Streptomyces clavuligerus: one gene and its partner. The main gene of each other region encodes a partner of the protein of the gene in region 2 in a complex. Links are inferred from orthologs where the notes say so. Each region holds a gene or a part of one and is shown on either strand. Other genes may lie near its edges.

Region 1 (4,814 bases), 1.8 Mb from region 2 along the record:
GTACAAGGCCAAGGGCGTGAAGTACGCGGGCGAGGTCATCCGCCGCAAGGTCGGAAAGGCGGGTAAGTAAGCCATGGCATACGGTGTGAAGATCGCTAAGGGTGACGCGTACAAGCGCGCCGCCATCAAGCGCCGGCACATTCGCATCCGCAAGCGTGTCAATGGCACGGCGGAGCGTCCCCGTCTGGTGGTGACGCGTTCCAACCGTCACATCGTCGCGCAGGTCATCGACGACATCGCGGGCCACACGCTCGCGTCGGCGTCGACCCTGGACAGCTCGATCCGCGGTGGCGAGGGCGACAAGAGCGCCCACGCCAAGCAGGTCGGCGCCCTGGTCGCCGAGCGCGCCAAGGCCGCCGGTGTCGAGGCCGTCGTGTTCGACCGTGGTGGTAACCAGTACGCCGGGCGCATCGCCGCCCTGGCGGACGCCGCCCGCGAGGCCGGGCTCAAGTTCTGAGCCGCCGTTCGCGCTAGCGACTTTATGTCGCTGCGTAGCTAGCGGAAAAAGAGAGAGGTAATTCCAATGGCTGGACCCCAGCGCCGCGGCAGCGGTGCCGGTGGCGGCGAGCGGCGGGACCGGAAGGGTCGGGACGGTGGCGCTGCTGCCGCCGAGAAGACCGCTTACGTTGAGCGCGTCGTCGCGATCAACCGCGTCGCCAAGGTTGTGAAGGGTGGTCGTCGCTTCAGCTTTACCGCGCTGGTCGTGGTGGGCGATGGTGACGGCACCGTGGGTGTCGGTTACGGCAAGGCCAAGGAGGTGCCGGCCGCCATCGCCAAGGGTGTGGAGGAGGCCAAGAAGCACTTCTTCAAGGTCCCCCGTATCCAGGGCACCATCCCCCACCCCATCCAGGGTGAGAAGGCTGCGGGCGTCGTCCTGCTCAAGCCCGCCACCCCGGGTACCGGTGTTATCGCCGGTGGTCCGGTGCGCGCCGTTCTGGAGTGCGCCGGTATCCACGACATCCTGTCGAAGTCGCTCGGCTCCGACAACGCGATCAACATCGTGCACGCGACCGTGGAGGCCCTGAAGGGTCTCCAGCGTCCCGAGGAGATCGCGGCCCGCCGCGGTCTGCCGCTGGAGGACGTCGCCCCCGCGGCTCTGCTGCGTGCTCGTGCGGGAGCGGGTGCCTGATGCCCCGCCTCAAGATCACGCAGACGAAGTCGTACATCGGCAGTAAGCAGAACCACCGCGACACCCTGCGTTCGCTCGGCCTCAAGCGGCTGAACGACGTGGTTGTCAAGGAGGACCGTCCCGAGTTCCGCGGCATGGTGCACACCGTCCGCCACCTCGTCACGGTCGAGGAGGTCGACTGACATGGCGGAGAACAACCCGCTGCGCCTCCACAACCTCGCCCCCGCCCCGGGTGCCAAGACCGCCAAGACCCGTGTGGGTCGTGGTGAGGCGTCCAAGGGTAAGACCGCAGGTCGTGGAACCAAGGGCACCAAGGCCCGCTACCAGGTTCCGGAGCGCTTCGAGGGTGGGCAGATGCCCCTCCACATGCGCCTCCCGAAGCTGAAGGGCTTCAACAACCCCTTCCGCACCGAGTACCAGGTGGTCAACCTGGACAAGCTGGCCGCGCTCTACCCGCAGGGTGGCGAGGTCACGGTGGCCGATCTGGTCGCCAAGGGTGCGGTTCGCAAGAACCACCTCGTCAAGGTCCTGGGCCAGGGCGAGATCTCCGTGGCGCTGCAGGTGACGGTCGACGCCGTCTCCGGCTCCGCCAAGGAGAAGATCGCCGCCGCTGGCGGCACGGTCACCGAGCTCGTCTGAGACGGCCTCTGTGGCTGAAAGCTGAACCATCCGACCGGGGATGCCCTCTCAAATGGGGCATCCCCGGTTGGTCGTTCCAAGGGGGGCACCGTCGCCGGTAAGGTGGCGTGCACTGTTGCTGTAAACATGCGGGGGGTCTGCCCCTCGTACCGTAAGGTCCGCTTTCACCGGGACCGTACGGACTTGCCTGAAACGTATTCGTCGATCCTCAAGACCGTCACCTCTGACGCAGTTGCGCGGGGGTCGCAGGAGGCACCGTGCTCACCGCGTTCGCCCGGGCGTTCAAGACGCCCGACCTGCGCAAGAAGCTGCTGTTCACGCTCGCCATCATCGTGCTGTACCGGCTCGGGTCACATATCCCCACACCGGGCATCGATTACCAGAACGTACAGATCTGTGTAGACCAGGCGCAGGAGAACAACAACAGCCTGTTCGGCCTGGTGAACATGTTCAGTGGCGGCGCGCTGCTGCAGATCACCATCTTCGCCCTGGGCATCATGCCCTACATCACGGCGAGCATCATCCTCCAGCTGCTGACCGTGGTCATTCCGCGATTGGAAGCCCTTAAGAAGGAGGGTCAGTCCGGGACCGCGAAGATTACGCAGTACACCCGTTATCTGACGATCGCTCTCGCCGTGCTCCAGGGCACCGGTCTGGTGGCCACCGCGCGCAGTGGCGCGCTCTTCAGTGGCTGTCAGGTCGCGAATCAGATCGTTCCCGACCAATCCATCTTCACGACCGTCACGATGGTCATCACGATGACCGCGGGTACGGCTGCCGTCATGTGGCTCGGTGAACTGATCACCGACCGCGGAATCGGCAATGGCATGTCGATCCTGATGTTCATCTCCATCGCGGCCGGCTTCCCGGGTCAGCTCTGGGCCATCAAGGAGAGCGGCAAGCTCGCACAGGGATGGATCGAGTTCGGCACCGTCATCGCGGTCGGTTTTGTGATGGTCGGCCTGGTCGTCTTCGTGGAGCAGGCACAGCGCCGGATTCCGGTGCAGTACGCCAAGCGCATGATCGGCCGCCGTTCGTACGGCGGTACGTCGACCTACATTCCGCTCAAGGTGAACCAGGCGGGTGTGATCCCCGTCATCTTCGCCTCGTCGCTGCTGTACATCCCGGCCCTGGTGGCACAGTTCTCCAGCGGTACCTCGGAGTGGAAGACCTGGATCGAGAAGTACTTCGTCACAGGTGACCACCCGTACTACATCACCGCGTACTTCATTCTGATCGTCTTCTTCGCCTTCTTCTATGTGGCTATCTCGTTCAACCCCGAGGAAGTCGCGGACAACATGAAGAAGTATGGTGGGTTCATCCCGGGCATCCGGGCTGGTCGACCTACTGCCGAGTATCTGAGTTACGTACTCAACCGGATCACTTGGCCGGGCTCGCTGTATCTGGGCCTGATTGCTCTTGTGCCGACGATGGCGTTGGCTTTCTTCGGGGGCGCGAACCAGAACTTCCCGTTCGGCGGGACAAGCATCCTCATCATCGTGGGTGTGGGTCTGGAGACCGTGAAGCAGATCGAGAGCCAGCTCCAGCAGCGCAATTACGAAGGGTTCCTCCGCTAATGCGAATCGTCCTCGTCGGACCCCCCGGTGCGGGCAAGGGAACGCAGGCCGCGTACCTTGCCGAGAACCTGTCGATCCCGCACATCTCCACGGGGGATCTCTTCCGGGCCAACATCAGCCAGGGCACCGACCTCGGCCGTCAGGCCAAGTCCTACATGGACGCGGGAGAGCTGGTCCCCGACGAGGTCACCATCGGCATGGCCAAGGACCGGATGGAACGGCCGGACGCCACCGGCGGCTTTCTGCTCGACGGCTTCCCGCGCAATGTCTCGCAGGCCGAGGCGCTGGACGCGATGCTGAAGTCCGAGGGCATGACGCTGGACGCGGTGCTCGACCTGGAGGTCCCCGAGGACGAGGTGGTCAAGCGGATCGCGGGCCGGCGCATCTGCCGGAACGACTCCAGCCACGTCTTCCATGTGACGTACTCGCCTCCGGCCCAGGAGGGTGTGTGCGACGTCTGCGGTGGCGATCTGTACCAGCGCGACGACGACTCCGAGACCACCGTGCGCAAGCGCCTGGAGGTCTACCACACCCAGACCGAGCCGATCATCGACTACTACCGGGGCCAGGGCCTCGTGGTGACGATCTCGGCGCTGGGCAAGGTCACCGAGGTGACCCAGCGGGCGATGGCCGCGTTGCAGTAGAAGACCGAGGCCGCCGCCGGCCAGGGCGGACGGTTTCGCGGTACGGGTGTCCGTACCGTCAGGAGCAGTACCAGAGTCGTGCACGGCCGTACGCGGTGCGCGACCGACGGCCGCGGTGTCCGAGAGGCACCGCGGCCGTACTGTTGAGCGAGGACCGGAGCCCCGAGGGGCCGTCCCGCCGGCAGGGCGCAGACGGTCACAGAGGACCGACGACAGAGGTGGAAGGCAAGGCCATGGTGCAGATCAAGACCCCGGAGCAGATCGCGAAGATGCGCGAGGCGGGGCTGGTCGTCGCCGCGATCCACGCCGCGACGCGCGAGGCCGCCGTGCCCGGCGCCACCACCCGGGACCTGGACGAGGTCGCCCGCAAGGTGATCGCCGAGCACGGGGCGAAGTCGAACTTCCTGGGCTACGGCGGTTTCCCCGCCACGATCTGCACCTCGGTGAACGAGGTCGTCGTCCATGGCATCCCGGACGACAAGACCGTGCTCAAGGACGGCGACATCATCTCCATCGACGCCGGTGCCGTCATCGACGGCTGGCACGGGGACGCCGCCTACACCGCCTTCGTCGGCACCGGTCACGCCCCGGAGCTGGTCGAGCTGTCCCGGGTGACCGAGGCGTCCATGTGGGCCGGGATCGCCGCGATGAAGAGCGGCAACCGCCTGGTGGACGTCTCGCGGTCCATCGAGACCTACATCCGCCGCCAGCCCAAGCCGGGCGGCGGCCGGTACGGGATCATCGAGGAGTACGGCGGCCACGGCATCGGCACCGAGATGCACATGGAACCGCATCTGCTGAACTACGTCGCCCGCAAGCGCGGCA
Region 2 (5,348 bases):
GCCCCCGGTCCAGTAGGCGTCCTCGACGTTTCCGCGGCCCACGGCGCCCAGCCGGGCGTACGGGATCAGCTCGTGGGAGCGGGCCAGGACCGAGATCGTGTCGAGCTGGACGGCACCCAGGTGCCGCAGCACGCCGCGCACCCCCGCCCTGCGGTCCGGCGCGCCCAGGAACCCCTGGGCCCGCAGCGCGATCCGGCGGGCCTCGTCGGCGGAGAGTTCGGCGGCGGGAGGCGGCAGCGTCGTCATGATCCGCACCTTAGACGGCGGCACTGACATCCCGGCCGGGCCCCGTACCGGGCCTCCCGTGCTTGTCCCGGGACTCGGCGGGTGCGGCGACAGACGCGGGGAGATGGGCGTAGTCGCTGGTCAGGCCGAGATCGGCGGGGAGTATCGAGGCCACCCAGGTGTCCCGCAGGGTGCCGTTGTTCAGGAGCGCGGCCCGCAGCGTGCCCTCCATGGTGAAGCCCGCCTTCCCGGCGACGGCCCGTGAGGCCGTGTTCCCGACCTCGGCCCGCCACTCCAGCCGGGTGGCGCGGAGCCGGGTGAAGGCCCAGTGCGCGAGGGCGCCCACGACCTCGGTCATGATCCCGCGCCCGCGGAACTCCGCGGCGGTCCAGAAACCGATTTCCCAGGTGCCGGAGTAGGTACGCAGCGTGACCGAGACCGAGGCCATCAGCGGGCCGCCCTCGCGCGGCAGGACCGCGAAGGTGTACATCGTCCCGTTGTGCCAGCCCTCGGGGACGGTGTGCCCGGTGAATTCCTCGGCGTGCTCGCGGAGGTAGGGCGAGGGCACCGTCGTCCAGCGCTGAATGTCGGGGTCCTGACAAATTCGACAGACGGCTTCCGCGTCGTCGGGGATGAAGGGCCGCAGCAGAAAGCGGTCGGTGGTCAGAGTGATCGGCTCCATGAACGGATTCTGCGGGGGAGCCGGGGGCCGTGCGAGCACTTTTCGCGTCGCGGCGGCACCTTCCGGCGGCTCCGGGCGTTCTCCAGAACGGGTGGCGGCGAGCCCGGCCGGGAGCGGACCTCCCGGCTCGCGGGGGTCCTCGCTTACGATGGCCGTTGCGGTGGGGCCCGCCTGCCGTGCCCGCGCCAGTGTCCATCACGACCCAGCCAGGCCCGATCGGCAAGGAGACCAGCCTCAGTGTCCGTCTTCAACAAGCTCATGCGTGCAGGCGAAGGCAAGATCCTGCGCAAACTGCACCGCATCGCGGACCAGGTCAACTCCATCGAAGAGGACTTCGTCAGCCTCTCCGACGCCGAGTTGCGGGCGCTCACGGAGGAGTACCGGGAGCGCCTGGCCGAGGGGGCCACCCTCGACGACCTGCTCCCGGAGGCGTTCGCCACCGTCCGTGAGGCCGCCAAGCGTGTTCTCGGCCAGCGTCCCTACGACGTCCAGATCATGGGTGGCGCCGCGCTGCACCTCGGCTATGTCGCCGAGATGAAGACCGGTGAGGGCAAGACCCTCGTCGGCACCCTGCCCACATACCTCAACGCGCTCTCCGGCAAGGGCGTCCACCTGATCACGGTGAACGACTACCTGGCCCAGCGCGACTCCGAGGTGATGGGCCGCGTCCACAAGTTCCTCGGCCTCTCCGTCGGCTGCATCCTGGCGAACATGACGCCGGCGCAGCGCCGTGAGCAGTACGGGTGCGACATCACCTACGGCACCAACAACGAGTTCGGCTTCGACTACCTGCGCGACAACATGGCGTGGTCGCAGGAGGAGCTGGTCCAGCGCGGCCACAATTTCGCCGTGGTGGACGAGGTCGACTCGATCCTCGTCGACGAGGCCCGTACGCCGCTGATCATCTCCGGCCCCGCCGACCAGGCGACGAAGTGGTACGGCGACTTCGCCAAGCTGGTCAAGCGGCTGACCCGGGGCGAGCCGGGCAACCACCTCAAGGGCATCGAGGAGACCGGCGACTACGAGGTCGACGAGAAGAAGCGGACCGTCGGCATCCATGAGGCCGGTGTCGCCAAGGTCGAGGACTGGCTCGGCATCGACAACCTCTACGAGTCGGTGAACACCCCGCTCGTGGGCTACCTCAACAACGCCATCAAGGCGAAGGAACTCTTCAAGAAGGACAAGGACTACGTCGTCATCGACGGCGAAGTCATGATCGTCGACGAGCACACCGGCCGTATCCTGGCCGGCCGCCGCTACAACGAGGGCATGCACCAGGCGATCGAGGCGAAGGAAGGGGTGGACATCAAGGACGAGAACCAGACGCTCGCCACGATCACCCTCCAGAACTTCTTCCTCCTCTACGACAAGCTGTCCGGAATGACCGGTACGGCCATGACCGAGGCCGCCGAGTTCCACCAGATCTACAAGCTGGGCGTCGTGCCGATCCCGACGAACCGGCCGATGGTCCGCAAGGACCAGTCCGACCTGATCTACCGCACCGAGGTCGCCAAGTTCGCGGCCGTGGTCGACGACATCGCCGAGAAGCACGAGAAGGGCCAGCCGGTCCTCGTCGGCACCACCTCCGTCGAGAAGTCGGAGTATCTGTCGCAGCAGCTCAGCAAGCGCGGCGTCCAGCACGAGGTGCTCAACGCCAAGCAGCACGACCGGGAGGCGGTCATCGTCGCCCAGGCGGGCCGCAAGGGCGCTGTGACGGTCGCCACCAACATGGCCGGCCGTGGTACCGACATCAAGCTCGGCGGCAACCCGGACGACCTCGCCGAGGCGGAGCTGCGCCAGCGCGGCCTGGACCCGGTGGACCATGTGGAGGAGTGGGCCGCCGCGCTGCCTGCCGCCCTGGAGAAGGCCGAGCAGGCGGTGAAGGCGGAGTTCGAGGAGGTCAAGTCCCTCGGCGGGCTCTATGTCCTCGGCACCGAGCGGCACGAGTCCCGCCGGATCGACAACCAGCTCCGCGGCCGTTCCGGCCGTCAGGGCGACCCGGGTGAGTCCCGCTTCTACCTCTCGCTCGGCGACGACCTGATGCGGCTGTTCAAGGCGCAGATGGTCGAGCGGGTGATGGCCATGGCGAATGTGCCGGACGACGTCCCCATCGAGAACAAGATGGTGACGCGGGCGATCGCCTCCGCGCAGTCCCAGGTCGAGCAGCAGAACTTCGAGACCCGGAAGAACGTCCTCAAGTACGACGACGTCCTCAACCGCCAGCGCAAGGTGATCTACGCCGAGCGCCGCCGGGTGCTGGAGGGCGAGGACCTGCACGAGCAGATCCAGCACTTCATGGACGACACCATCGACGCCTATATCCAGGCCGAGACCGTCGAGGGCTTCGCCGAGGAGTGGGACCTCGACCGGCTGTGGGGCGCCTTCAAGCAGCTCTACCCGGTGAAGACGGCCATCGAGGAGCTGGAGGAGGCGACCGGCGACCGCGCGGGGATCACCGCGGAGTTCATCGCCGAGTCCGTCAAGGACGACATCCACGCGCAGTACGAGGCGCGGGAGAAGCAGCTGGGCTCGGACATCATGCGGGAGCTGGAGCGGCGTGTGGTCCTGTCGGTACTGGACCGCAAGTGGCGTGAGCACCTGTACGAGATGGACTACCTCCAGGAGGGCATCGGTCTGCGCGCGATGGCGCAGAAGGACCCGCTGGTGGAGTACCAGCGTGAGGGCTTCGACATGTTCACCGCGATGATGGACGGCATCAAGGAGGAGTCCGTCGGCTATCTGTTCAACCTGGAGGTCCAGGTGGAGCAGCAGGTCGAGGAGGTCCCGGTGGACGAGGCCGCGCCCTCCCTGGAGAAGAAGGACACCGTTCCGGCGGCGCGTCCCGAGATCCGGGCCAAGGGCCTGGAGGCTCCGCAGCGCCCGGACCGGCTGCACTTCTCCGCGCCCACCGTCGACGGTGAGGGCGGGGTCGTCGAGGGCGACTTCGAGACCGAGGGCGGGCCCGCCCGCTCCGCTGCGGACGGGATGACCCGCGCCGAGCGGCGCAAGGCGCAGAAGGGCGGCGGTCGCCGCCGCAAGAAGTAACCCGCGGTGCTCGCGCGGAGCGGGGCCGTGAGGTCCCGCCCCGCGCGAACGGCGGTGGCAGGGGCCGGACTCCTTCGGGGTCCGGCCCCTGCCGTTTTCGGGCCCTGCCGTTTTTGGCCGCGCCGGGGCATCGGCAGGGGTGCCCGCACCGCTGCCCCGGCGCGGCCGGGCGTGTCCGCCCGAGGCTGTGCCCTGCCCGGGCGGAGTGCGTCCCGGTCCGGCCTGGGGGTATGTCCCCGCCCGGGTACGGGAGCCCCGGCCCGGACCGTGGGCACGTCCCTGCTCTTCGAGTGGTTTCCGGCTCCTTCCTGCTTCCGGACCGTGCCGGTCCCGCCCCGGCCGATGCGTACCGACCCGTCTGTGTGACACCGCGCCTCGGCCCTGCCCCGCCCGGGGCTGTGGGTCCCCCGGTCCGGTCCCGGGTGTGTCCTGCCACGGGCTGCGCCCCTGGCCGGAGCCAGGGACGCAGCCCGGACGGGGGCTGTGCTGCCCGCACTGTCCCCGCCCCTGCTCGCGTGTCAGGTCCTGGTGCCCGGAGGGTTCCCCGGTCCCTCATGGCCCGCGTCGGTCCCGTGTCGATCCCGCGTCGATCCCGCCGGGTCCGCCGGTCCCGTCGTGGTCTGCCCGCCGCCGTCGTCCTCGGCGGCCATCCTCAGCCGTTCGTCCGTGTCCGTGGCGGCGGGTCGGGGCAGGGGCAGAGGCAGGGGGTGCCGGGCCGGGGCAGGAGGCCCGTCAGCGCCGTGCTGGGCGCCCGTTCCGCCCTGTCCCGGCTCGGTGGGGCCGTCAGGGCGGCTCACGGGGCCACAGGGCCCTTCTGGGGCCGCCGGGGTTCGGGCGGGGTTCGGCGGGCGATCCCCCGTGCGCCACGAGACCTCCGGGGGCCGTCGGGGCCCGCTTCGGGCCCGGTGGGTACCGGCCCCGTCCAGCCTCGCGGTCAGGCCGTCGGGGCCGGGGCGGCGCGTTCGCCGCCGAGTTCCACGGCTGAGCAGCGCCAGCGCTGGTCCGGGCCGCGTTCCAGCCGGAAGGCCATCGCGCTGACCCGTTCGCCGGAGCGGATGCGGGCGAACGCCTCGATCACCCCCGGCCCGGGCTGGTATTCCCCGCACTCCCGGACCACCGGGGTCACCCGGTCCGCCGGTCGCAGCGGCGCCCCCGGGGCCAGCCGCACCAACTGCTCATAGGCGTCGCCGACGGTGTGGCCGAGCATCCAGTGCACCGGCCGCTGGCCGCTGAGCACGGCGAGCAGCCGGTCGGCGAACCAGTAGTGCGGCCGTTGCCGCCGGGCCCGTGCCACGGCCGATGCGGCCACGCTGCCGGGTCGCCGCTGGTCGCGCCGCCCCGCGGGCCGTGTCCTGGCGGTCCCGCCCGCCCGGCCCGTTCCCTCCGTCCTGCCTGT

The links. The genes of interacting proteins can lie anywhere in the genome.
Region 1: the proteins of secA (region 2) and secY are in contact, whole or in part, in a crystal structure (PDB 3DIN), measured with the Thermotoga maritima proteins. The link is inferred for Streptomyces clavuligerus from one-to-one orthologs. Residues at the interface, in WP_004082002.1 of Thermotoga maritima: Glu261, Ala262, Arg263, Lys300, Ala301, Arg302, Thr303, Ile304, Ile305, Leu323, Tyr324, Asp325, Pro326, Val329, Ser330, Tyr333, Ile336, Lys340, Phe345, Val349, Glu363, Phe364, Tyr374, Ser375, Gly376, Gly377, Glu393, Ile395, Thr482, Ser483; in WP_004081795.1 of Thermotoga maritima: Glu108, Gly109, Glu110, Glu111, Ala236, Glu237, Arg238, Arg239, Ile240, Thr241, Ile242, Gln243, Tyr244, Ala245, Arg246, Arg247, Val248, Thr249, Gly250, Arg251, Arg252, Val253, Tyr254, Gly256, Ala257, Ser258, Thr259, Tyr260, Leu261, Pro262.

Annotation. Positions count from the first base shown.
Region 1 is NZ_CP027858.1:2,502,061-2,506,874, reverse strand. The notes cover bases 1,356-4,185. They hold secY (preprotein translocase subunit SecY), read left to right. Parts: upstream 1,356-2,025; coding sequence 2,026-3,345; downstream 3,346-4,185. Other genes in these bases: CRV15_RS10175 (adenylate kinase), read left to right, coding at 3,345-3,989; rplO (50S ribosomal protein L15), read left to right, coding at 1,356-1,768. Outside these bases: rplF (50S ribosomal protein L6), read left to right, coding at 1-70; rplR (50S ribosomal protein L18), read left to right, coding at 74-457; rpsE (30S ribosomal protein S5), read left to right, coding at 524-1,129; rpmD (50S ribosomal protein L30), read left to right, coding at 1,129-1,311; more of rplO, read left to right, coding at 1,313-1,355; map (type I methionyl aminopeptidase), read left to right, coding at 4,223-4,814. UniProt on the Escherichia coli protein: The central subunit of the protein translocation channel SecYEG. Consists of two halves formed by TMs 1-5 and 6-10.
Region 2 is NZ_CP027858.1:4,260,849-4,266,196, forward strand. Bases 789-4,152 are described here. They hold secA (preprotein translocase subunit SecA), read left to right. Parts: upstream 789-1,144; coding sequence 1,145-3,952; downstream 3,953-4,152. Other genes in these bases: CRV15_RS17980 (GNAT family N-acetyltransferase), read right to left, coding at 789-907. In the rest of the region: CRV15_RS17975 (winged helix-turn-helix domain-containing protein), read right to left, coding at 1-246; more of CRV15_RS17980, read right to left, coding at 257-788; CRV15_RS17990 (Rv3235 family protein), read right to left, coding at 4,887-5,348. UniProt on the Escherichia coli protein: Required for protein export, interacts with the SecYEG preprotein conducting channel.